Regions from separate parts of the Shewanella litorisediminis genome, predicted to be linked through region 2. Evidence: predicted binding sites of a transcription regulator. Region 2 holds the regulator's gene; each other region holds the start of a gene.

Region 1 (5,714 bases), 1.5 Mb from region 2:
CATGAGCATTGGTGAAGCCAAGGCTCGCCGCGCCAAGAAGGAAATGGTTGAGGCCAACCTGCGTCTGGTAATTTCTATCGCCAAGAAGTACACCAACCGAGGCCTGCAGTTCCTTGACCTCATTCAGGAAGGTAACATCGGCCTGATGAAGGCGGTAGACAAGTTTGAATACCGTCGTGGTTACAAGTTCTCCACCTATGCGACCTGGTGGATCCGTCAGGCGATCACCCGCTCTATCGCGGATCAGGCCCGTACCATCCGTATTCCTGTGCATATGATTGAGACTATCAACAAGCTCAACCGTATCAGTCGCCAGATGCTGCAGGAAATGGGCCGTGAACCGTCGCCTGAAGAACTGGCAGAGCGTATGGCCATGCCTGAGGATAAGATCCGTAAGGTACTGAAAATCGCCAAAGAGCCTATCTCCATGGAAACCCCAATCGGTGACGATGAAGATTCGCATCTGGGGGATTTCATCGAGGACACCACCCTCGAGTTGCCACTGGACAGTGCTACCAGCGAAAGCCTCAAGCAGGCTACCCATGAGGTGCTGGCCGGTTTGACTGCCCGTGAAGCCAAGGTACTGCGCATGCGTTTCGGTATCGACATGAACACCGACCACACCCTCGAGGAAGTGGGCAAGCAGTTCGATGTTACCCGTGAGCGTATCCGTCAGATTGAGGCCAAGGCACTGCGCAAATTGCGCCACCCAAGCCGCTCGGAAATCCTCAAATCATTCCTGGATGACTAATCCGGTCTGACGCCATAAAGCCACCCTCGGGTGGCTTTGTTTTTTCTCGGTATTTTTAGTCCGGCTGCCGATGTTGATTACCCAATAACCAATTGAACACCAAGCTGGAATTTTGCGCCATTTGCCCCGTGACAAGGCAAAGCAAAGTTCGTATACTGCAAGCCGCCTTGGGTTCCACCCGGCAATATCCGGCCCCTTAGCTCAGTTGGTTAGAGCACACGACTCATAATCGTTAGGTCCACGGTTCAAGTCCGTGAGGGGCCACCAAATTCAAAACAAAAACGCCTGCGACAGCAGGCGTTTTTGTTTTGGGTTCATACCTTTATCATTCTCCGGTCAGTCGTACCGGGTCAAGCAACCTCGCCAGCTCTTCAGCGTCTATGTCGGTCATTTCCAGCGCCACCTCCAATATGGGCCGACCTTCAGCGTAGGCTCTCTTGGCAATTTCGGCCGCACTGGCATATCCCACGATGGGATTCAGCGCCGTCACCAAAATCGGGTTTCGGCCAAGCTCCTTTGCCATGCGCGTTTCGCACACCTCAAACCCATTGATGGCCTTGTCAGCGAGATCCGTCATTGCATGGGTCAAAAGCGCAAGCGATGAGAGTAGATTTTGCGCAATCACTGGCAACATCACATTGAGCTCAAAGTTACCCGACTGCCCCGCCACGGTAATACAGGCATCATTGCCGATTACCTGCGCTGCGGCCATGGCAACGGCTTCCGGGATAACGGGGTTAACCTTACCGGGCATAATCGATGAGCCGGGCTGCAGCGCAGGTAAACGAATCTCACCAAGACCTGCAAGCGGCCCCGAGTTCATCCACCGTAAATCATTGGCTATCTTCATTAATGTGACAGCGAGCGCCTTAAGCTCACCGGATAGAGCCACCGCCGTATCCTGGCTGGCGATGGCAGTAAAAAGATGGGGCGCGGGCTGAAATGCCAGCCCCGTGAGCAGATTCAGCTCATGGCAAAACGCCTGGGGAAAACCCGGCGCGGCGTTAACGCCCGTCCCCACAGCAGTGCCGCCCTGGGGCAGCTGCCAGAGTGAAATGAGCTGCGACTGCAATTGCAGCTCCCTGGCATCCAACTGGCTCGCCCAGGTTTCGAGGCTCTGGCTCAAGCGCACCGGCATGGCATCCATCAGATGGGTACGCCCGGTTTTCACTATGCCTTGCACGCTGGCCGCCTTGGTTCTGATGCATGCTTTCAGATGCACCAAGGCTGGCAACAGGGCCTTGGTCAATAAGCTTGCCGACGCCACCTGAATACAGCTTGGAATGACATCGTTGCTGCTCTGCCCAAGGTTTACCTCGTCATTGGCGCTGACAAGTCGACCGAGACGCTCTGAGGCAAGGCGGGCCAGTACCTCATTGGCATTCATGTTGCTGCTGGTACCTGAGCCGGTTTGAAACACATCCACAGGGAAGTGCTGCATCAGCGATTTATCCTGGCGTAAAGATAAGGCCGCCTCAGAGATGGCCAGGCCACTATCGCCCTCAAGCACGTCCAATTGGCTGTTGGCTCGGGCAGCAGCGGCCTTTATCAGCAATAGCGCGTCGATAAACGCCTTTGGCATCGGCTGGCCACCAATGGCAAAGTTGTTCAGCGCCCGTTGAGTTTGGGCGCCATAGAGTGCCTCGGCGGGTACCGAAACCTCGCCCATGCTGTCTTTTTCAATCCGGCTATCCATAATAACGTCCTGTTTGCGAAGGGCTTGTGCCAGTTACCTGACCGCAAGGCTCAAGACATGGCCAGAGAACTATCCTGCCAAGCTGATAACAAAAACATCGTTGTTATATCAGTGTACGCCAAGGACCGGAGCCTGGCCGCCCCATTCGCAGATACAAAAAAGCCCATGGGAACATGGGCTTCTATAGTGTGAGACGGTTCAGTCATCCCGGGTCAATACTTCCAGCAGTTCAATCTCGAAGGTCAAATCCGAGTTTGGCGGGATCATGTTGCCAATCTGGCGCTCGCCATAGGCCAAATGCGATGGCACCTGTAGCCGACGTTTACCACCAACCTTCATGCCCATGATGCCCTGATCCCATCCCTTGATAACCCTGCCAGTGCCTATCACACACTGAAACGCCTGGCCTCTGTCATGGGAGGAATCAAACTGGGTGCCATCGGCGAGCCAGCCCCGATAATGGGTGGTAATAAGCGCGCCCTTTACCGCCGCCTTACCCTCGCCCTCAATCACATCTTCTATCAGGAGTTCAGACATAAAGACTCTTCTTTAACAGCAAACAAAGCCTGAGTGTACCACAGCAGATAACGGACACTCAGCCCTCAGCGGACACTCAAGGTGTCCGAAAGTGGTGAATTCGACCAACTGATAGTGTCCGGCCGGACAAACATCCACGAACGAAAAATCAAATACTCATCATATCAATAACTTAAAAACTGGCACGTTACCTGCTAATTAACAAAATAACGCTCAGTTCACAGTAGATAAAAGAACAAGGAATTCACATGAAAATCATCGCGTCTCTCACTGCTTTATCCCTGGTATTCGCTTCAGCCGCCGCCCTGGCCGATGAACGCCAACAGCTGTCGGTATCGGCCAATGGGCTGACAAGCCTTAATGTAGAAGCGGGCGCTGGCAGTTTTAAGCTCACCGGTAGCGACACCAGCGAAGTACTGGCTGTAGCCGACATCTACCATCCCAAAGGTGAAAAGCCCGAATTTACCCTTGAAGTGCGGGGTTCAACCGCTTATCTGGTGGCTAAATTTCCCGAGTCCTACTCATTTTCAGGCAAATCACCCTACATCAATGTCACTGTGACTGTGCCCCAATCCATGATGCTGGACATCAAAGATGGCTCCGGCGACATCGACATCCGTGGCCTGACAAGTGATATCCGGGTGAACGATGGCTCTGGCAATCTCGTTATCGAGGGAGGCAATCAGGTATCCATCAATGACGGCTCAGGGGATCTTACCCTCACCAACAGCGCTGGTGGTGTCGATATCAACGATGGCTCTGGCAATATCACTGTCTCCGACATTTCAGGCAGCGCCGATATCAATGATGGTTCCGGAGATATCAGGGTAACGGGAGTCATGGGGAATGCCAAAATCCAGGATGGTTCTGGCAATATCTTCGTTGATCAAACCAAAGGCAAGGTCGAAATCACCGACGGCTCGGGCAATATCAACGTCAAAAACGCCGGTGGCCTGATTATCCACTCAGATGGCTCAGGCAGCGTTAATACCGCCAATATTCAAGGGGATGTAATCCTTCGCTAAGCTCCGTTTTGCAGTATCGTCTTCCCGGCGCTGAAGCGGTCCAGGGCTTGCCTTGGCCGTTTCGGCCCACCCTCAACTTTCAATGTATTCAGCGCTTGCGGATAACCAGGGTAACCTCGCCGACAGTGATGCCAAACTTATTGATATCGCTTTTGTTAAGCAGCGTGTTTTCATCAATCAGATAGAGCCAGTCATCGAAGGCAACATCGACCTCACTGCCATCCACAGTGAGGCGCATATCGTAACGCCAGCGCAGGGCAAAGCCTTCTAACTGCCCTTCGGCAGTTCCAAGAATATCATCGGCACGTCCAAGCCAGCGGCCCCCGCCCAGGGGTTCGAGCTGCCACACCCGTCGCTGCTTTTCACCATCATCAAACACAAAGTCTTCTTCGAGGATAATGCGATTACCCTCAAGTCGCCCCAGCATGGTAACCACAAAGCGTCGCGTCACCTTGCCACTCATATCCTGCACCATGCCATGGGCATCCAGCTCACCCACAAAAAAGGTGTCCAGTTTAAGCTCATTGTTCATGGTGCGATAATCGTCGATATCGGCGCTCTCGCAGCCCAAAAGCAAGGTGGCCGATAACAGCAAGGCTAGCAATCGCATGAGGTTTCTCCCAAAAGCTGTGCCCTTAACGTGGGCTCACTGGTGTCGTCACGAAGCCAAATACCCAAAAAGGCCTGCATGAGTCCGTTATCATTCACGCTGCCAAGGGATTGGCCGTTATGGAAAAATTCGCCATGGCTCGCGTCACTGGCCACAAGCAGCAGGGTGTCACCGGGCCGTACATCCACCCACAGGGGCGCGAGTTTAGCCAAAAACGCCTTCACCTGAGCCTCGCTCATGCCCTGCTTTTGCCACTCGCTACCTGTGGCTTCCAGCAAATCTTTCGCCTCTATCTCCCGCGAGTATTGGATTTCAAGTGCCAGCGGATAACGGCCAGCCTGATAGCGACCATCGACTGAATAGAGGCTGGCATGGTAAAGCTCAAGCCAAAGCCAGGTCATTTTGCCTTTGCCAACACGGCTCATGCCATCAAGGGGGTTATCCGCACTGACGGAGGCGCCCGAAAAGGAACTGAGCGCGACCAGCAGTAGCGCACCTGATAACCTTTTAAATGCTTTGCTCGCTGATGTTATCGCCATGATAGGTAGTCTCCGTTGCCTGGCAGCCTTTGCTGCAGCCAAAAGAATCCGGGAATAATCGCCCCCCAAAGGGGCGCAATGAGCAGGAAGGTAAGCAGATTGCCAAGGGGCATCACCACGGCGCCAAGCTCAGCCCCGGCAATATAGCTGCCTGCACCGCCGAACACACCGGTAAACACCTGCACCCACATGGGCTGCTTGCCAAGCCAGGCGAGACAATGGCCCATGGCCAGTAAAAAATGCAGCCACAGCAGCATCAGCCACACTGGCATGGCGCTGAACTCATACACACCTGCGTACATCAGCAGGGTGTCCATGGTCATGCCAATCAGCGCTAGGGGCAGCAGCTGAAAGTCCTTAAGTCTTGTGGGACTTAACACAAAGTGCACCATCAGCAACAGACACAGCCAAATAAGTCCCTGACCGCGTTCAAGAACCGCAAGCCACCAGGCTGCGGTGTAAATGGCTGCGCTGACGAGCAAAAACCATCGCTGTGACATAGGGGCTCCAGTATGTCGGTGACCTAGGGGCGCCAGCCCGGTCTTGCAGCCACCAG
Region 2 (5,714 bases):
ATGCTGGACATGGTTAAAGCAGGGGTTATCTGATGCACGAAGGACTCTACGGCCCCATTGATGATGCCATCTGGAACAAGGCCAAAGGTATCAAGCTGCTCATTTGCGACGTAGATGGGGTGTTTTCCGACGGCCGCATTTATCTGGGAAACCAGGGCGAAGAGCTTAAGGCATTCCATACCCGCGACGGCTATGGCGTTAAGGCCCTTCAAGGCGCCGGTGTCGCTGTTGCCGTGATCACCGGGCGCAAATCCCAGATTGTGGAAAACCGCATGACGGCCCTTGGGGTCGCTCATATCTATCAGGGTGTCGATAACAAGTTCGTGCCCTATGAGGAATTGCTCGACCTCTATGGTGTCAAGGCTGCCGAAGTGGCTTACATTGGCGACGATATGGTGGATTTGCCGGTCATGAAGGCCGTGGGACTGGGGGTTTGTGTAGCCGATGGTCATCCCTATGTTCGCCGACACGCCGACATGGTTACTACGCTGCCCGGTGGACACGGTGCCCTCAGAGAACTTGCCGACCTCCTGTTAATGAGCCAGGGCAAGTTTGATTCGGCCCACGGGATGAGCGTATGAACCGCGTCACCCTCGCCATCATTTTGCTGTTCGGCACCGCCCTCACGCTCTACTGGCAGGTGCAAAGCAAAAAGGCCAGCCAACCTCAACTCACAGACAGTGTGCAAAAGCCAGATTACGTGGCCACCGACCTTCGCAGTATCAGTTACAACGAGCAGGGCAAGTTGGAAAGCCGCGTCAGCGCCGCCTACATGGAACACTTCGATGGCGACGCGCAGACCCTGTTTACCCAACCTGTCTACACCCTGTTTCCCGAAGATGGTCAGGGTGAATGGCGCCTGACCGCCAAAACCGGCAAACTGGACAAAGCCAGTGACAAAGTCATGCTCGAAGAAGAAGTGCTGATTGAGGCGCTGACCATTGACGAGCCGCTGCAGCAGCTTAATACCAGTTATCTGGAGTTGGATCTCAAGACGATGATCCTCACCTCCGACAAAGAAATTATTATCAGCGGCAATAACTTCCACTTGAGCGGCCATGGCCTCTATGCTGATCTCAACGCCAAGGAAGTTAAGCTCTTAAGCAAGATTAAGGGAACCTATGAACCTAAATAAGTCGCTCATTCTGGTGCTGCTTTGCACCTGCAGCGCCGTGGCTTTTGCCAACACCAAGTTTGATTTGAGCCAGGAAGTAAAAATTGCCGCGGCCAACAGTTATGCCGACCTGAAAAACAAACGCATCGTTTACGAAGGCCCGGTTACCCTGACCCAGGGCAGCCTGGTGCTGAAGGCCGGAGAACTGAGCTCCTTTACCGACGAGAAAAGCGGCAAGCGTATTCTGCTCGCCAAGGGTAACCCTGCCACCTACAGCCAGCAGGTTGAAGATGGCCGCACAGTGCATGCCAGCGCCGAAGAAATCAGCTACAACATCGACAGTCGCGTTATGAGCCTCAAAGGCAACGCCAAGGTCGAGCAGGATGGCAGCCAGGTCAGTGCCGACTCCATCGTATACGACATCGAAAAGCAGCAGCTCACCTCCCAAAGCAGCGGTAAAAAAGACGACAGGGTTATCACCATCATCAAGCCCGAAAATTACCAGCAGGATCTGCAGGATAAGGGCAAGACAGAGCAACCTCAGCAAGAGAAACAACAATGACCCAACTGACCCTGAAGGCCAGTAATCTCGCCAAGAGTTACAAAAACCGCCAGGTTGTCAAAAACGTCAGCCTCACCGTCAACACCGGTCAGGTAGTCGGCTTGCTGGGCCCCAACGGCGCCGGAAAAACCACCACCTTTTACATGGTGGTCGGCCTGGTGCAGAGCGATAAGGGCAGCATACATATCAATGACGATGACCTGACGCTGGATCCCATGCACCTGCGGGCCCGCAAAGGCATTGGCTACCTGCCACAGGAAGCCAGCATCTTTCGCAAGCTCTCGGTGCGTGACAACATCATGGCCGTATTGCAGATGCGCAAAGAGCTGAATGCCGATGAGCGCGAAGAGTCGTTGGAGCAGCTGCTGGAAGAGTTTCACATCACCCACATTCGCGACAATCTGGGGATGTCACTCTCAGGTGGCGAACGTCGCCGGGTCGAGATTGCCCGGGCACTCGCCGCCAACCCCAGATTTATCCTGCTCGATGAACCCTTCGCCGGTGTTGACCCCATTTCCGTTATCGATATCAAAAAGATTATCGAGCAACTCAAAAATCGTGGCCTCGGAGTCCTTATCACCGACCACAACGTGAGGGAAACCCTCGATGTCTGCGAAAAGGCGTATATCGTCAGCCACGGTAATTTGATTGCTGAAGGCACCCCTGCCGAAATCCTCGACAATCAGCAGGTGCGTGCAGTGTACTTGGGTGAGCAATTCAGGCTATAGTTAATTAACAAAGCCCCCTTCTCATATCCGGAGAATCAGGGTGGTAAATCACCGGATAACCTGATAGAAAAGCTTTCTACCTGAATAATTTAGTGAAGGATTCGCAGTACAATGAAAGCGTCGCTCCAGCTAAAACTGGGACAACAACTCACAATGACGCCACAGTTGCAGCAGGCCATTCGCCTGCTTCAACTCTCTTCGCTTGAACTGCAACAGGAAATTCAGCAAGCCCTCGACGCCAATCCTCTGTTGGAAATGGACGACGAACTGGGCAGCGATCAGTTTGATGCCGATGACGGCGATAAAGAATTTGACGACCAGTTCAACCAGGAGTCCGTATCAGACGATGCCAGTGACACCGCCTCACTGGAAACTTCAGACGCCCTCAACCAACAGTCCATGCCAGACGAACTCCCGATGGACACCACCTGGGATGAAGTCTTTACGGCTGCCCCCGTCTCCGGCCCCGGGATCCGTGGCGAAGATGATATGCCGTTTCAGGGCGAAACCAGTGAAGGCCTGTACGAACATCTGGAATGGCAGAAAAATCTCACCCCTTTTTCCGATACCGATCTGGCCATTGCCACTGCCATCATAGATGCCATCGATGACAAGGGGTATCTGACCCAAAGTCTTGAAGAAATTCTCGAGGCCGTGGGCGATGAAGAGGTTGAGCTGGATGAAGTTGAGGCCGTACTCAAACGTATTCAGCATTTCGACCCCATCGGGGTGGCTGCCCGAGATTTGGCGGAGTGCCTGCTCATTCAGCTTGGGCAGTTTCCGCCAGACACCCCCCATCTGGACAATGCCAAGCTGCTTATCCGTGACCATCTGGATTTGATTGCCAACCGCGACTTCCGCACCCTGATGCGAAAAACCCGCCTCAAGGAAGAAGAGCTCAGAGACGCAATCGTCCTTATCCAGGGGCTGAATCCCCGTCCCGGCGAGTCTGTCACCAGTACCAAAGACGAGTATGTCATTCCCGATGTCTCGGTCAGTAAAAAAAATGGCCGTTGGGTTGTAGAGCTTAATCCCGATTGTATGCCTAAACTGAGTGTGAACCAGCAATATGCCGCCATGGCGCGCACCAGTCGTAATCAGGCCGACAGCCAGTTTATCCGCGGGCATTTGCAAGAGGCCAAGTGGTTTATCAAGAGTCTGGAGAGCCGCAACGACACCCTGCTGAAAGTCGCCAACTGCATAGTGCAGTTCCAGCAGGGCTTTTTTGAGTATGGTGAAGAGGCCATGAAACCCATGGTGCTCAACGATATCGCCGAAGCGGTAGAGATGCACGAATCCACCATCTCACGGGTTACCACCCAAAAGTACATGCATACCCCAAGGGGTATCTTTGAACTCAAGTATTTTTTCTCCAGCCACGTCGGGACCGAAGATGGCGGAGAATGCTCATCTACTGCCATCCGTGCCTTTATCAAGAAGCTGGTGGCAGCAGAAAATCAGAAGAAACCATTAAGCGACAGCAAAATGGCGGAACTTCTGGCAGAACAAGGAATCAACGTTGCAAGACGCACTATCGCCAAATACCGAGAGGCGATGCTGATCCCACCGTCGAACCAACGTAAGAGTTTATAACCCACCCAAGGTCTTTGGAGGAAAGTGTCTATGCAAATCAATCTGACTGGGCATCATATCGAAATCACTGATTCACTGCGTAACTACGTAGAGAGCAAGTTCTCCAAGCTTGAACGCCATTTCGAACAGATCAATAATGTCCACGTTGTTCTCAATGTTCAGAAATTGCAGCAAATCGCAGAAGCCAAGCTTCACCTCAACGGTGGCGAGGTATTCGCCACTTCAGAACATGAAGACATGTACGCCGCCATTGACGCCCTAATTGATAAATTGGACCGTCAGGTTATTAAACACAAAGAGAAACTGACCAAACATTAACGATGGAACTAAGTACCATCCTGGCGCCGGAGTGCACTAGCTGTGCCACTCCGGGCAGCAAGAAAAAGGTGCTGGAGCTGATTAGCGATCTCGCTGCTGCCCAGAATCCCTCCCTCTCGTCACAAGAGATATTCGAAAGCCTGCTGGCCCGTGAAAAAATGGGCAGCACTGGTATTGGCAATGGTATTGCCATTCCCCATGGCCGCCTTGGCACCATAGACAAGCCTGTGGCTGTGCTTATCAAGTGTGAAGAAGCCATAGGTTATGACGCCATTGATAAGCAGCCGGTGGATATTCTGTTTGCTTTGCTGGTGCCGTCGGACCAGTGTCAGCAACATCTCAGCACCCTGGCCGCCATGGCCGAAAAGCTGAATGACAAGCAGATCCTCAAGCAGCTGCGCAAGAGTCACGATGAAAAGGAACTTTATCAGGTAATCACCGGATGAAACTCGTTATAGTCTCCGGGCGCTCAGGCTCCGGAAAGTCGGTAGCCCTCAGGGTACTGGAAGACTTGGGCTACTACTGCGTCGATAATTTGCCACTGCAGCTGATTGGGCCACTGCTTGCCCAGCTTAAGGGCAATAACGACAAGGTCGCCATCAGTATCGATATCCGCAATATGCCGGAGCAGGAAAAGGCCCTCGAAAAAGAGCTGGCAAGGCTCCCCGAAGGCGTAGAGCTCACCAGCTTTTTCCTTAACTCCAGCGACAAGGTGCTGCTGAAACGCTACAGCGAAACCCGCCGTTTGCATCCCTTGTCCCGCAGCAAGGTCTCACTGCAGGAAGCCATCAAGCTTGAAGGCAAGATGTTGGCCCCCATCTCCAACATGGTCGACCACTTCATAGATACCTCCAATCTGAATGTCTACGAACTGGCCGATGCCGTCAGGCAAATATTGCTTGGCCGCACCGACAAAGAGCTGGTGATCATCTTCGAATCCTTCGGCTTCAAGCATGGCATGCCCACAGAAGCGGATTTTATGTTTGACGCCCGCTTTCTGCCCAATCCCCATTGGGAACCGGAGCTTAGGCCCCTTACAGGTCTGGATGAGCCGGTTAAGCTGTTTTTAGAGCGCCAGGTCCTGGTCAACAAGTACATCTGGCAAATCGAAAACCTGCTGGAAACCTGGTTGCCCCACCTCGAGCGCAATAACCGCAGTTACCTCACCATCGCCATTGGCTGCACCGGTGGTCAACACCGCTCTGTGTACATCGCCGAGCAGCTTGCCAAACGCTTCGCCAACTCTCACCACAAGGTTGAGGCCCGCCACCGGGAACTGAATGCCAAAACTTGAACGTGACGTCACCATAGTCAATAAGCTGGGCCTGCACGCCCGTGCCGCCACCAAACTGGCGGTATTGGCATCGGAATTCAAGGCCAGTGTAACCCTGGTTCAGGG
Region 3 (5,714 bases), 1.4 Mb from region 2:
GGCCAGCATAAAGTCACCAAAAAAGCCTGCCATGGCGGGGTTTTCCGGCGCTTCACTGAAGAGCTGGCTGAGAGCGGGTAAGTCTTTGGCCTGCCCGAGCACACACAGCACGTCATCTGCAGCAAGCTCAGTGCTGCCGGAGGGGTGCAGCAGATTGTGTCCCCGGAACAGCGCGGCAATGCGGGTCCCTTCCGGCATCGACAAGCGCCTCAACGGCTCGCCCACACACCACTTATTGGGCTTGAGACGATAGACAAAAATTTCCCATTCACTGCCCGGAAAGATGTCGACGCCCGCGCGGCTGATGGGCTCAGGCTTGGGCGGCAAGCTGACTCTGGCGAGCTTCATCGCCAAGGGCAAGGTGGATCCCTGTAACAGCAAAGACACCAGCACCACACAAAAGGCCAGATTGAAGTAGAGCTCGGCATTGGGCAGGCCGGCCATCATGGGGAAGACCGCCAGAATAATGGGCACAGCGCCCCTGAGTCCCACCCAACTGATAAACCAGCGCTCACGAGCCACGAAACGCTTAAAGGGTGCCAGGCTTATCCACACCGCCAGTGGCCGGGCAATAACTATCATCCCCAGCGCCAGCACCAACCCGGGTACCAAGACATCAAGCAGCGACGAAGGCGTCAGCAGCAGTCCCAGCACCAGGAACATGCCAATCTGTGCCAGCCAGGTCAGGCCATCCATCACTGCGAGCGTACTGTGCTTACCACGCATGCCGCGATTGCCGAGGAACAGGCCATAGAGATAGATAGACAGGATGCCGCTGCCACCGAGCAAACTGGACAGGGCAAACAGCAGCAGGCCACCCGCCAGCACCAGAATGGGATACAACCCATCTGCCAGCACGCTGCGATTGATTAGGTGCCACATCAGGTAGCCACCGCCAAAGCCAGCAGCCAGACCCACACCGGCCTGAAGCAGCAGATCGCGCATCAGTCCGGGGGCATCAAACTCGCCACCGGCGGCAATCATGGCTATGAGGCTGACAGTGAGAAACACGGCCATGGGATCGTTACTGCCTGACTCAATCTCGAGGGTCGAGCCCACGCGCTCGTTAAGCGCCCTGCCCTTGAGCAGCGAAAACACCGCGGCCGCATCGGTACTGCCAACAATGGCGCCAATCAATAATCCCGCCAAAAGATTAAGATCAAACAGCCAGGCAGCCAGCAGCCCGGTGAGCAAGGTGGTCACCGCCACGCCCATCGTTGCCAGCGACAGCGAAGGCCAGAGCGCCAGCCGAAAACTGCTCATCTTGGTTCTGAGGCCGCCGTCAAGCAGGATAACGGCAAGGGCGAGGTTACTCACCAGATACGCCGTCGAATAATCGTTGAATTGTATGCCGCCGGGGCCATCTTCACCGGCGAGGATCCCCACTCCCAGGAATACCAACAATATGGGTACACCCAGACGTGAAGACAGGGGGCTTAACACCACACTGAGCCCCACCAGCAAGGCGCCGACTAAAAACAACAAATTCATGTTTTCTGCAATCATTGCGCCTCCCTATCAAAAAATCACAAAAATTATACAGATAAAACATGACAAAATGGCATTTTAAAGCAAATTTAATGTCGAAAACCCAAAAGTAAAACTACTGTTTTATATTGGTTTTTACAACTTAACATTCGTTTAGCCCACCCACTCTTCCGGGTAGACAGCTTCAATCAGGATCCTGGCAATATTCATCAACACTAAATAATGTCATTTAAACAATTGCAATGTCTTTATGACACCTTCACGCACTGTCATATAAACAATTCAATAAAACAAAATTATTATAAATAATTGTAATTACTAAACATTTAAAGGTGGCACGCATTCTGCCTTATAGTGATAACATTAGAACAAGCGCTAGAGAGGCCACAATGAGTTCACTTCGCAAAACGGCAATTGCACTGCTAATAGTGCTGATTGCCTCCTTTACCGTACTGCTGAGCCTTGGCAGTGAAATCTATCGGGAGATGCCTCCCATTCCGGACGCCTTCACCAGTGAAAGCGGTCAAACGCTTTTCAGCAAAAACGACATCCTTCGCGGCCAACTGGTTTGGCGCTCCATGGGTGGGCATCAGCTGGGCTCCATCTGGGGCCATGGTTCCTATGTGGCGCCAGACTGGTCAGCCGACTGGTTACACCGTGAGGCCGAAGCCTGGCTGAATATCAGCGCCCACAACCAGTATGGCAAAGCCTTTGCCGACCTGGACAAGTCGCAGCAGGCCGCACTTGAACAGTCACTGCGTGACGATATGCGCCGCAACACCCTGTTCAATAACGGCGATAAACTGGAAGTTCCACTGAGCGCAACGCGCATTGAGGCCATTGGCCAGGTGGTTGAGCACTATGTGGCGCTCTTCGGTGACGATGCCTCCATGCAAACACTGCGTGAGCAGTATGCCATGAAAGAGGGCACCATTCCTGACCTGGCAAACCGTCAGCAGCTCAACGCCTTCGTGTTCTGGAGTGCCTGGGCGGCCATTACCGAGCGTCCGGGTGAAACTTACACCTACACCGCCAACTGGCCCTACGATCCCCAGCTTGGCAATACCCCCACCTCAGATAATATCGTCTGGTCGATTTTGAGTATCGTCACCCTGATAGCCGGGATTGGCGGTCTGGTGTGGTATCACGCCGCCGGTAAAGCCCATCCGCTGCCAGAACCAGCAAAAGAAGACCCCCTGTTCCGCTTCAAGCCTACGCCATCACAAAAGGCCGTGGGTAAGTATTTCATCACCGCTATTGGCCTGTTCCTGCTGCAGATAGTGCTGGGGGGCATCACAGCCCACTACGCGGTGGAAGGTCAGCAGTTTTATGGTCTGCCACTGGCCGAGATCCTGCCCTACTCAGTCACCCGAACCTGGCACACCCAGCTGGCCGTGTTCTGGATTGCCACCGCCTGGCTCGGCACGGGGCTTTATATAGCGCCCGCGCTGTCTGGCTATGAACCCAAATATCAACGCCTTGGCGTGAATGTGCTCTGGGCCGCCCTGGTTGTGGTGGTACTGGGTTCCATGGCCGGTGAATGGCTGGGGGTTCAGCAGTATTTCAGCCTCGACAACAACTTCCTCTTTGGCCATCAGGGCTATGAATATGTGGATCTGGGGCGGGTGTGGCAAATTCTGCTGCTTGCGGGACTCATGATCTGGCTGGCGCTGGTCACAGCCGCCATTCGCCCGGCCCTGAAGCAGCAGGGTGAAATGCGTCCGGTCATTTGGGTGCTCTACGCCTCCTGTGTCGCCATTGGCCTGTTCTACGGTGCCGGCCTCTTTATGGGCAAACACACCAACCTGGCGATGGCCGAATACTGGCGCTGGTGGGTGGTGCACCTGTGGGTAGAAGGCTTCTTTGAAACCTTCGCGACCTCAGTTATCGCACTGCTGCTGGTTCGCCTTGGCCTTATCCGCGCCCGCAACGCCAACGGTGCCGTGCTTTTTGCCACCGTTATCTTCCTCACCGGTGGCCTTATCGGCACCCTGCACCACCTGTACTTTACCGGTACCACCAACTCCATCATTGCCTGGGGCTCTATCTTCTCGGCACTGGAAGTGGTTCCACTGGCACTGATTGGCTTTGAAGCCGTTGAAAGTTACCGTCTGCGCCACGCCGCGCCCTGGATGCAGCGCTACCACTGGGCCATCATGTTCTTCGTCGCCACCGCCTTCTGGAACCTGGTGGGCGCCGGGGTTCTTGGCTTCCTGATTAACCCCCCAATCTCGCTCTACTTTGTTCAGGGTCTGAACACCACAGCTACCCATGGTCACGCGGCCTTCATGGGCGTGTACGGCATGCTGGGCATAGGTTTGATGCTCTCCTGTCTGCGCGGTCTGACCCTGGAAATGCCCTGGAATGAGAAGCTGCTCAAGGGCGCGTTCTGGAGTCTCAACCTGGGCCTGGCGGCCATGGTATTCATGTCGCTGCTGCCCATGGGCATCACCCAGTTCTTTGCCGTGATTGAAAACGGCTACTGGTTTGCCCGCTCACCGGCGGTTATCCACTCGTCCACGGTTGAAACCCTGGTTTGGATGCGGGTATTCGGCGACATTATCTTCAGCGTCGGCGGTCTGCTGCTGGCCATGTTCCTGGTGGATGTGGTTCGCAAGGCACTGTCACGCCGCACTGTGGCCGCTATCCAAACATCAACTATCTAACCTGAACGGGGGCGCTGTGCGCCCCCATGTCAAAATGACAATCTCACCCAACCAGAGTATGCTGACCCCGACGCCATTAATTTCGGGGCAGCTTACTCCAATGCCACTCAGCCAAACCCTGCTCACCCGCATCGCACTGGATATCACCTCCGGCCTGTCGCACCGCGACCGCTTTGCCAGGCTGGTGGACACAGTCAAAGCCAATCTGGGCTGTGACGCCGCCGCACTGCTTGAGTTCCGTGACCGCCACTTTGTGCCCCTTGCCACCGCAGGGCTGGCCGAGGACGTGGCCGGACGCCACTTTGCCATCGACAGCCACCCACGCCTTGAAGCCATCGCCAGAGCGGGCGATCTGGTACGTTTTCCCGCCGACAGCGCCCTGCCGGACCCCTATGATGGCCTTATTCCCAATCAGGAAGACAGGCTCCACGTGCATGCCTGCATTGGTCTGCCACTGTTTGACGACGAAAAGCTGATTGGCGCACTGACCCTGGATGCCTTCGACCCACAGCGATTCGACAATCTGGGCACCATGGAACTGAGAGCGCTTGGCGCCTTAAGTGCAGCATCCCTGAAAAATGCCCTGTTGCTGGACAAGCTTGAGCGGGTGTCGCTGCTCGGCCAGGGCAGCCGCGAAGCAAACAACGATTCTCCCCCCATGGTCGGCAATGCGCCTGTGATGGAGAGCCTGCGCCAGGAGATCCTTGCGGTCGCAGGCACTGACCTGAATGTGCTCATCCTTGGGGAAACCGGCACAGGCAAAGAACTGGTCGCCCGCGCTGTACACCAGGCCAGCCCACGGGCAGGAAAAGCGCTGGTGTACCTCAACTGCGCCGCCCTGCCGGAGTCTGTGGCCGAGAGCGAACTCTTTGGCCACGTAAAAGGGGCCTTTACCGGCGCTATCAGCCACCGCAGCGGCAAATTTGAGACTGCCGACAAGGGCACCCTGTTTTTGGATGAAATCGGCGAACTGCCGCTGGGACTGCAGGCGAAGCTGCTTCGGGTATTGCAATACGGCGATGTGCAGCGTATCGGCGATGACCGCAGCCTCAAGGTGGATGTGCGCATCATTGCCGCCACCAACAAGGATCTGAAACAGGAAGTGCTGGCCGGCCGCTTCCGGGCCGACCTGTACCACCGCCTGAGCGTTTTTCCGCTCCACGTGCCGACACTTAGGGAGCGGCCGGAGGATCTTGGTCCCCTGTGCGGTCATTTTCTTGAGCAGAGCCGCAAGTCCCTCGGACTGTCTGTGCTCAGGATAAGGCCCGATGCCCTGAGCCGCCTGAAAAACCACGACTGGCCGGGCAACGTGCGCGAGCTTGAACATGTGATAAAGAGAGCCGCCACCCTGGCCAGAGCCGCCAGCGACGACGGCGCCGTGATGATAGAACCCCAGATGCTCGCCATCGGCGGCCAGAGTGCATCTGTACCTGTGCAAAGCCCGGCGGCGGTTGCGCAGGTGGAAGGCAAAAACCTGAAGGAGGCCACAGATGCTTTTCAGGCGGCCTACATAAGCCAGGTTCTCAGCGCCAATCGCGGCAACTGGGCCTCCACCGCCAG
Region 4 (5,714 bases), 880 kb from region 2:
CTCAACGCTGGGCAGCAGTATCGAAGTCTGAGGATGCCAATGGCAATCTCCTCGGTCAGCCGGCGACAGAGGTCATCGACGACCAACAAGAAAGCCCCTTGATGAGGGGCTTTTTCACAGCACAACGTAAAGAGTCATATCCTGACGGCGCCATCTGCACCATTAGAAATAGGTAACTTCCTTCACTTTGGATGGGCGATTCTGCTGCTGGTAGATATCCCACACGCGCGCAAAATCCAGTTCAAGCTCAGTGACATAATGCTCGCCAGCGGGATAGGCCTTAACCACTTTAGCTCCCCTGATCACACCTGATACCGACGCTTTAATACTGTCGCTGCCCATGGCCCAATCATTCACGCTGGCACCGGCACTGATTTTTTGACCATATACCTGCTCTGCCAATTCTCGATAAGCCGCAAGCTTGGACGCCTGCATCGCCATCAGCACTTTCTCGGCCTGGGTTTTGGCAGGCTGTGTTGCCAAAGGCGCGTAGCCAATGGCTGTCAGCTTGGGAAAACTGGCAGGGGCTTCAGTTTCCCATTGAACATAACGGTCATCACTGCTGGCGCAACCGGCTAAAAATACCATGGCCACACAGGCATAAATCCACTTTTTCATCTGTCTTCTCCAAGCAGAGTGACCCTATCAAGCCCAGGTGCTTCATGGCGATACAAGAGCCCGTCTTTGGAGACCACCTGCTGGGAGTACCCAAGGTAATCTCTGAGATCCCCCGGACGACTGAACGATTGGGAAGCCGCCACCACGCGATTATTGGCTATGTCGACCAGACGGCTGTTCACTGTCATGCCATCGCGCCCCAGGCTGTATGTGGCCACAAGCACATGCTGGGTCTGGGCAGTGTCACGCAGCTTTTGCCAATCCCGGCTCAGCAATAAGTCCCCTTTATCAGTAACTCTCAGGGTTTGGCTAATGGCCGTATCCACCACGTTGAAGTATCGGGCGTGAAGCGCGTCCATCATCCCTTGCTGGAGCTGACGGGCAAAACTGCCGCTGTGGGTCATGTCATCGACGTTTACCGGTGTCGTTACCACTATGGGGTCGCTGGAAGTGAGCACATCGTTGGTCAGCAGCAACTCATTGACTATCTGCTGTGCCAGAACATTGACTTGCTCCCGCTGAGGATAGCCTTCTTCAGCATAGGATACGCTCTGGGGCGTTTTCGGCTGCCCTTGTGCAGGTAACAACACAAAAGAGAGTGCCAGAGCGGTGAGCATTCGCACCTTCATAGAGTCAACTCCATGATTTAATATAAGTTAATAAGAAAACCGGAAAGGAGTTTTCTAATCCATTACACAGCTATCGGCAACGCAAGCAATTACTTTACCCCAAAAGCCCACAATTCAGCTGGGTAGCCTGCCTGGGGCGGCACGCAACTTGCTTAAATCACTGCACGACTTACCCATCCGTTATTTATCTTGCGCCGCGGCAACCTTAAATGGCTTGCACGCCTTGTGCCAAAGACACCAACGGATGTAACCCTCAACCCTTTGAGATGTGGCAGGACAGGCATATGGGATTGATAAAATCCGCTCTCGTATTCGGTGCGCTCCTTGTGAGCATTCAGGCCCAGGCCGACTGGGTGACGGCTGAGGGTGAGGCTGTCATCGTCAACGGCAACATTACCAAGGCCCGCGCAGAAGCCATAGAGCAGGCCGTCAGTTATGCCAGCCTGCAAGCCGGTGTCAGCGTAGAAACAACTCAACAGACGGTGGATGGGCACCTGACAGATTCAAGCACCCGCCTGATGCAACAACTGATGAGTGGACCGGTGCAACTTGTCAGCGAACAAATAGAAAACAACCGTTTGCGAGTGCAACTTAGGGTCGAGCTCATGGAGGCCCCACAAAGTCAGTGCCAAAGTACTCACCTGAAGGCGGCGATTCTATTACCCGAAGCCGCGGTAAGGGACCGCAGTCAACTCACGCACGGGCAGATAAATAGCCTGGGCGAAGCAGTCTCACAACAGCTCGCCCGAAGACTGGACAGTACCTCAGGTGCGGCCTTTGCCAACTTGCGCCCCGGCGCCAGACTTGATGTAGACCCAAGACAACTTGCCGCCCCCGGCTATCGTTTGCCGGGTTACCTTGCCATGGCAAGTGATAGCCAATACGTGCTGGTGCCCCAAATAACCGACGTTTCCACCGAGCCTTCCCAAAGCAGCTACTTTGGCCTCGTATCAAACGCCCCTGAACGCCAGTTTGCACTGACCATGACTCTCTTCCAGGGGATCAGCGGCGAAATTATCTGGCGTGAAAAGTTTGAAACCTCGGCCCCCTGGGAGTTCGAACGGACAGAGTCAGTGTCGCCAACCCATGACAGATTCTGGCGCTCAGCCTACGGCATGGCAGTGGATAAACTGCTGGTGCAGGCGGTGAAAGAACTCGACAAAGCACTGCTCTGCCGCCCTGTGCTGGGGCAAATTGTTGCCAGGCAGGGGCAAACCCTGATCCTGAATCTGGGACGTCGCCATGGTATCAAGGTGGGGGATGAACTCGCCGTGGTACTGGCAAAACATATTCCGGACAGACTGAACGATACCCGCACAACCGGCAACAACACCAAAACAAACATCAGCATAACCCAGGTCACCGAAGACAGCGCCCGCGCCGAACTTTCCGGCCTTGGCAGTGTGGACAACATTCAGATAAGCGATATTGCGATAAAAACCGGGCAGAACAAGAATTAACCAGTTAAATATCAAGACTTTTAATCAAAGACAAAATAGGTATAATCAGCGGGTCTCCCTATAGCTCAACAGGATAGAGCAGTCGCCTCCTAAGCGACCGATCGGGGTTCGAGTCCCTGTGGGGAGGCCATTCAGCTATCTTTTACCTTTAAAAACAACAGCTTGCACCACACTCCAATATCAAAAACCACCTATAGACCACCAGCAAACGATTAGATTTATTCTGGTGAAATGACAGGTGCTTTTTCGTGTACCTCATGCGGCACCATCAGTCGCTTCTTGTGTCAGTTCCATTGCGTCCGCTCGTATCCTCAAGTATTCCCGCCGCTGCTGCTTGGTAGCGTCTGAATCGTGGTTAATGCCACCATGCTTTGAAAGCCAATAGCGAGGACGTTTAAACCGAGCGCACTCCCACGCCTTCAATGCTTCCTCTGTCCTGCTTAGCTCTTCAATCACCACTCCCACGGCTCCGCACTCTTAACCCGCTGCTTGTACTCTTCCTCGGTCATCCAGCAACCACAAAGACAAGTCTCAGGGCTGCATGGCTCAAACTGCATCAGTACCAGGCAATCCTGCTGGCTTATCTTGTGGGTCAGATTCTCAGGGCTTTGCCTCTGGATCTTTTCAAGTCTGCGCTTAAGCATCGACATCACGGACGCCCTCTCGGAAGAACATATCCAGCTGTAAGTCGTTGGCGACTCTCTCGGCTGAATAGACTCCGGTTTTCCCTGCTCTGCCGACCTCATAGACGGTCATGCTGCCGTCTTGGTTTTCATAAATGCCCCGTCCATGCTCAGCCAATACACGCTTAGCCTCTGCCAAGAAACGATTACGCTCTGCCTCGTTGCACTTGCCGTAATTCATCACACGCCCCCCGCCTTACAAGAAAACTCTTTGACCAATCCTATGCGGCTATCCAGCTGTTCAAAAGTGAAGTGATTTGATGCCACTGGCATAACATTGGAAACCTGCGCTGGCATAACCCGCATGGCTTTGATGACTGCGCCAAGAACCGACCGGATAACGGCATCCTTCTGTAGTGCTGAACTGCTGCCGCTGACAATCTCAACCCCATTAAGCGCGATTGTATTGGGATACTTATCCAGCACGTCCCCTAGCTGCTCAAACGCCACCAGACCGTCCCTGATAGCCTCTAGCTGTGGCGCAATGTCTTTCACGAACTGATTGGCTGTCTCGCTTCTGGCTTTGGCTCTAGCCTTGGCAAGCGCTGCCCTTGTCTCTTCATCTGATGCAACTTGTTTATGCAGTGCGTCAATCAACTGAGACTTACGGGCTTGAAGCTCTGCCTGCTGGTCTAACAGTTTGATGTACTCATTGCTGGCTAACCCGCCCATGTTCAATCGCTCGGACAGGACGCTTAGCTGCTGGTCAACTTGTTGAATGCTGCTTACGTTCATTGGTTTTTACCCTCTAGGATGTTTTCAAGGTGTGCGATTCGATGCTCAAGCTCGTCACTCTCAACGATGGCTCTCTGCTTGGTGATTCCGTCCAGTAGTGCGCTGGCTATGTCTGCTGGAATACGCCCTTCCATCGCTGCTGAATTGATGTGTTCGGCTTTCTCTGTTGCTGTCATGCTTTCCAGTTGCTCAGCTGTCAGGATCTCCACAGGCTGATGACTGGCTTTAAGCGTTGGGATGCCACGGTTCAACACAAGCGCCGCTGCCTGCATGTCTCCTTCAATGGCTGCATTAATGACTGTCTTTAAGACTTCCGGACAAGCGCTCTTAATGAGTCGCGTTGTGTGATTGGTTGCGCCCTTTGGCTTTCCCTTTGGATTGCCGCTGACGCCCTTCTGAAATGGCATAAAACCTAGCCTTAACCTCATCTGATAACCTGATTAAATTATAGCTCAAAATACTGTATATCCATACAGTCAACATTGTTTCAGGGCTGATATTTTCAATAGATTGGAGTGGGATGTGAAATGTGGACTTAATGCCCTAAACCATATCTTCATAGAGTTTGCCCAAGATAAGGCATCACGGAACTTAGCTGATATGCAGACTAACCTTGCCTTAACCTTATCTCGTAGCAACTCTCGATATTTTTGAGGTGGTCTATTAGTTGTAATAGCTCAGACCTGATCTGACAGTTACCCGATTTTGGGGTGCCGTTGTCAGATTAGATTTGGGCTAAATTCTTTTCAGCCCAAACCCGTTTTCCATCAATTAATGTCGCCATCGGTGTGCGACCGCAGCACATTTTGCCCTGATGGGTGCGCTCATTGTTGTACAGCGCCAGCCATTCGTCCAAGTCTTTTTGCAGCTCCTCCAGTGTGCTATACAGCTTTTTGCGGAACGTGACCTGATAGAACTCATTCAGAATGGTCTTGTGGAAACGCTCGCAGATACCGTTTGTCTGTGGATGTCTGGCTTTGGTTTTCGTGTGGTCGATATCATTGATGGCCAGATACAGCTGATAATCGTGCTGCTCAACCTTACCGCAGTACTCGGTGCCCCGGTCAGTGAGAATACGCAGCATCGGCAGCGCCTGAGCTTCGAAAAACGGCAATACTCTGTCGTTCAACAGGTCGGCAGAGGTGATTGGGGTTTTGGTGGTGTAGAGCTTGGCAAAGGCGACCTTACTGTAGGTATCGACGAAGGTCTGCTGGTATATCCGCCCCACACCTTTGAGGTTGCCGACGTAAAAGGTGTCCTGTGAGCCCAGATAGCCAGGATGATGGGTTTCAATTTCACCGCAGGCCTCATCGTCCTGGGCTTTCTTTTCCAGGGCTGCCACCTGCGCTTCTGTCAGAATGATGCCATCGCGCTCCATCTTTGCTTCCAATGCGACCAGGCGCTTCTTGAGGTTTTCCAGCCCGTGCCTGAGCCAAATTGAACGTACGCCGCTGCCGGAAACAAAGACGCCCTGCTTGCGCAGTTCGTTGCTGGTTCGGGTTTGACCATAGGCGGGAAACTCAATGGCGTAATCAATGACAGCTTGCTCTATATGGTCATCAACACGATTTTTCAGATTGGGCGTGCGT

What was found. Region 2 encodes sigma-54, which starts transcription at its own class of promoters, with help from an activator protein. Its sites were predicted from a motif close to GTTGGCACGNNNNTNGNNT; they were not measured.
Region 1: the regulator sigma-54 is predicted to act here: its motif matches at 3,163-3,181, upstream of JQC75_RS03865 (DUF4097 family beta strand repeat-containing protein).
Region 3: the regulator sigma-54 is predicted to act here: its motif matches at 1,820-1,838, upstream of JQC75_RS03335 (nitric-oxide reductase large subunit).
Region 4: the regulator sigma-54 is predicted to act here: its motif matches at 1,383-1,401, upstream of JQC75_RS11955 (flagellar assembly protein FlgT).

What each region holds. Positions count from the first base shown of each region.
Region 1 is NZ_CP069213.1:876,540-882,253, reverse strand. It holds gene rpoD (RNA polymerase sigma factor RpoD) at 1-751, shown strand, start outside; tRNA gene JQC75_RS03880 (tRNA-Ile) at 942-1,018, shown strand; gene JQC75_RS03875 (class II fumarate hydratase) at 1,077-2,447, opposite strand; gene JQC75_RS03870 (FKBP-type peptidyl-prolyl cis-trans isomerase) at 2,646-2,984, opposite strand; gene JQC75_RS03865 (DUF4097 family beta strand repeat-containing protein) at 3,233-4,009, shown strand; gene JQC75_RS03860 (DUF3833 domain-containing protein) at 4,098-4,619, opposite strand; gene JQC75_RS03855 (chalcone isomerase family protein) at 4,607-5,158, opposite strand; gene JQC75_RS03850 (DUF2878 domain-containing protein) at 5,149-5,658, opposite strand; gene JQC75_RS03845 (SAM-dependent methyltransferase) at 5,682-5,714, opposite strand, start outside.
Region 2 is NZ_CP069213.1:3,588,112-3,593,825, forward strand. It holds gene JQC75_RS15855 (KpsF/GutQ family sugar-phosphate isomerase) at 1-33, shown strand, start outside; gene kdsC (3-deoxy-manno-octulosonate-8-phosphatase KdsC) at 33-581, shown strand; gene lptC (LPS export ABC transporter periplasmic protein LptC) at 578-1,135, shown strand; gene lptA (lipopolysaccharide transport periplasmic protein LptA) at 1,122-1,676, shown strand; gene lptB (LPS export ABC transporter ATP-binding protein) at 1,673-2,404, shown strand; gene JQC75_RS15880 (RNA polymerase factor sigma-54) at 2,516-3,997, shown strand; gene hpf (ribosome hibernation promoting factor) at 4,028-4,315, shown strand; gene ptsN (PTS IIA-like nitrogen regulatory protein PtsN) at 4,318-4,761, shown strand; gene rapZ (RNase adapter RapZ) at 4,758-5,609, shown strand; gene JQC75_RS15900 (HPr family phosphocarrier protein) at 5,596-5,714, shown strand, end outside.
Region 3 is NZ_CP069213.1:757,412-763,125, reverse strand. It holds gene JQC75_RS03340 (potassium/proton antiporter) at 1-1,506, opposite strand, end outside; gene JQC75_RS03335 (nitric-oxide reductase large subunit) at 1,878-4,154, shown strand; gene norR (nitric oxide reductase transcriptional regulator NorR) at 4,255-5,714, shown strand, end outside.
Region 4 is NZ_CP069213.1:2,711,403-2,717,116, forward strand. It holds gene JQC75_RS11940 (flagella synthesis protein FlgN) at 1-31, shown strand, start outside; gene JQC75_RS11945 (LPP20 family lipoprotein) at 163-618, opposite strand; gene JQC75_RS11950 (FlgO family outer membrane protein) at 615-1,247, opposite strand; gene JQC75_RS11955 (flagellar assembly protein FlgT) at 1,532-2,707, shown strand; tRNA gene JQC75_RS11960 (tRNA-Arg) at 2,762-2,837, shown strand; gene JQC75_RS11965 (hypothetical protein) at 3,344-3,571, opposite strand; gene JQC75_RS11970 (hypothetical protein) at 3,571-4,125, opposite strand; gene JQC75_RS11975 (DUF5681 domain-containing protein) at 4,122-4,532, opposite strand; gene JQC75_RS11980 (IS481 family transposase) at 4,850-5,714, opposite strand, start outside.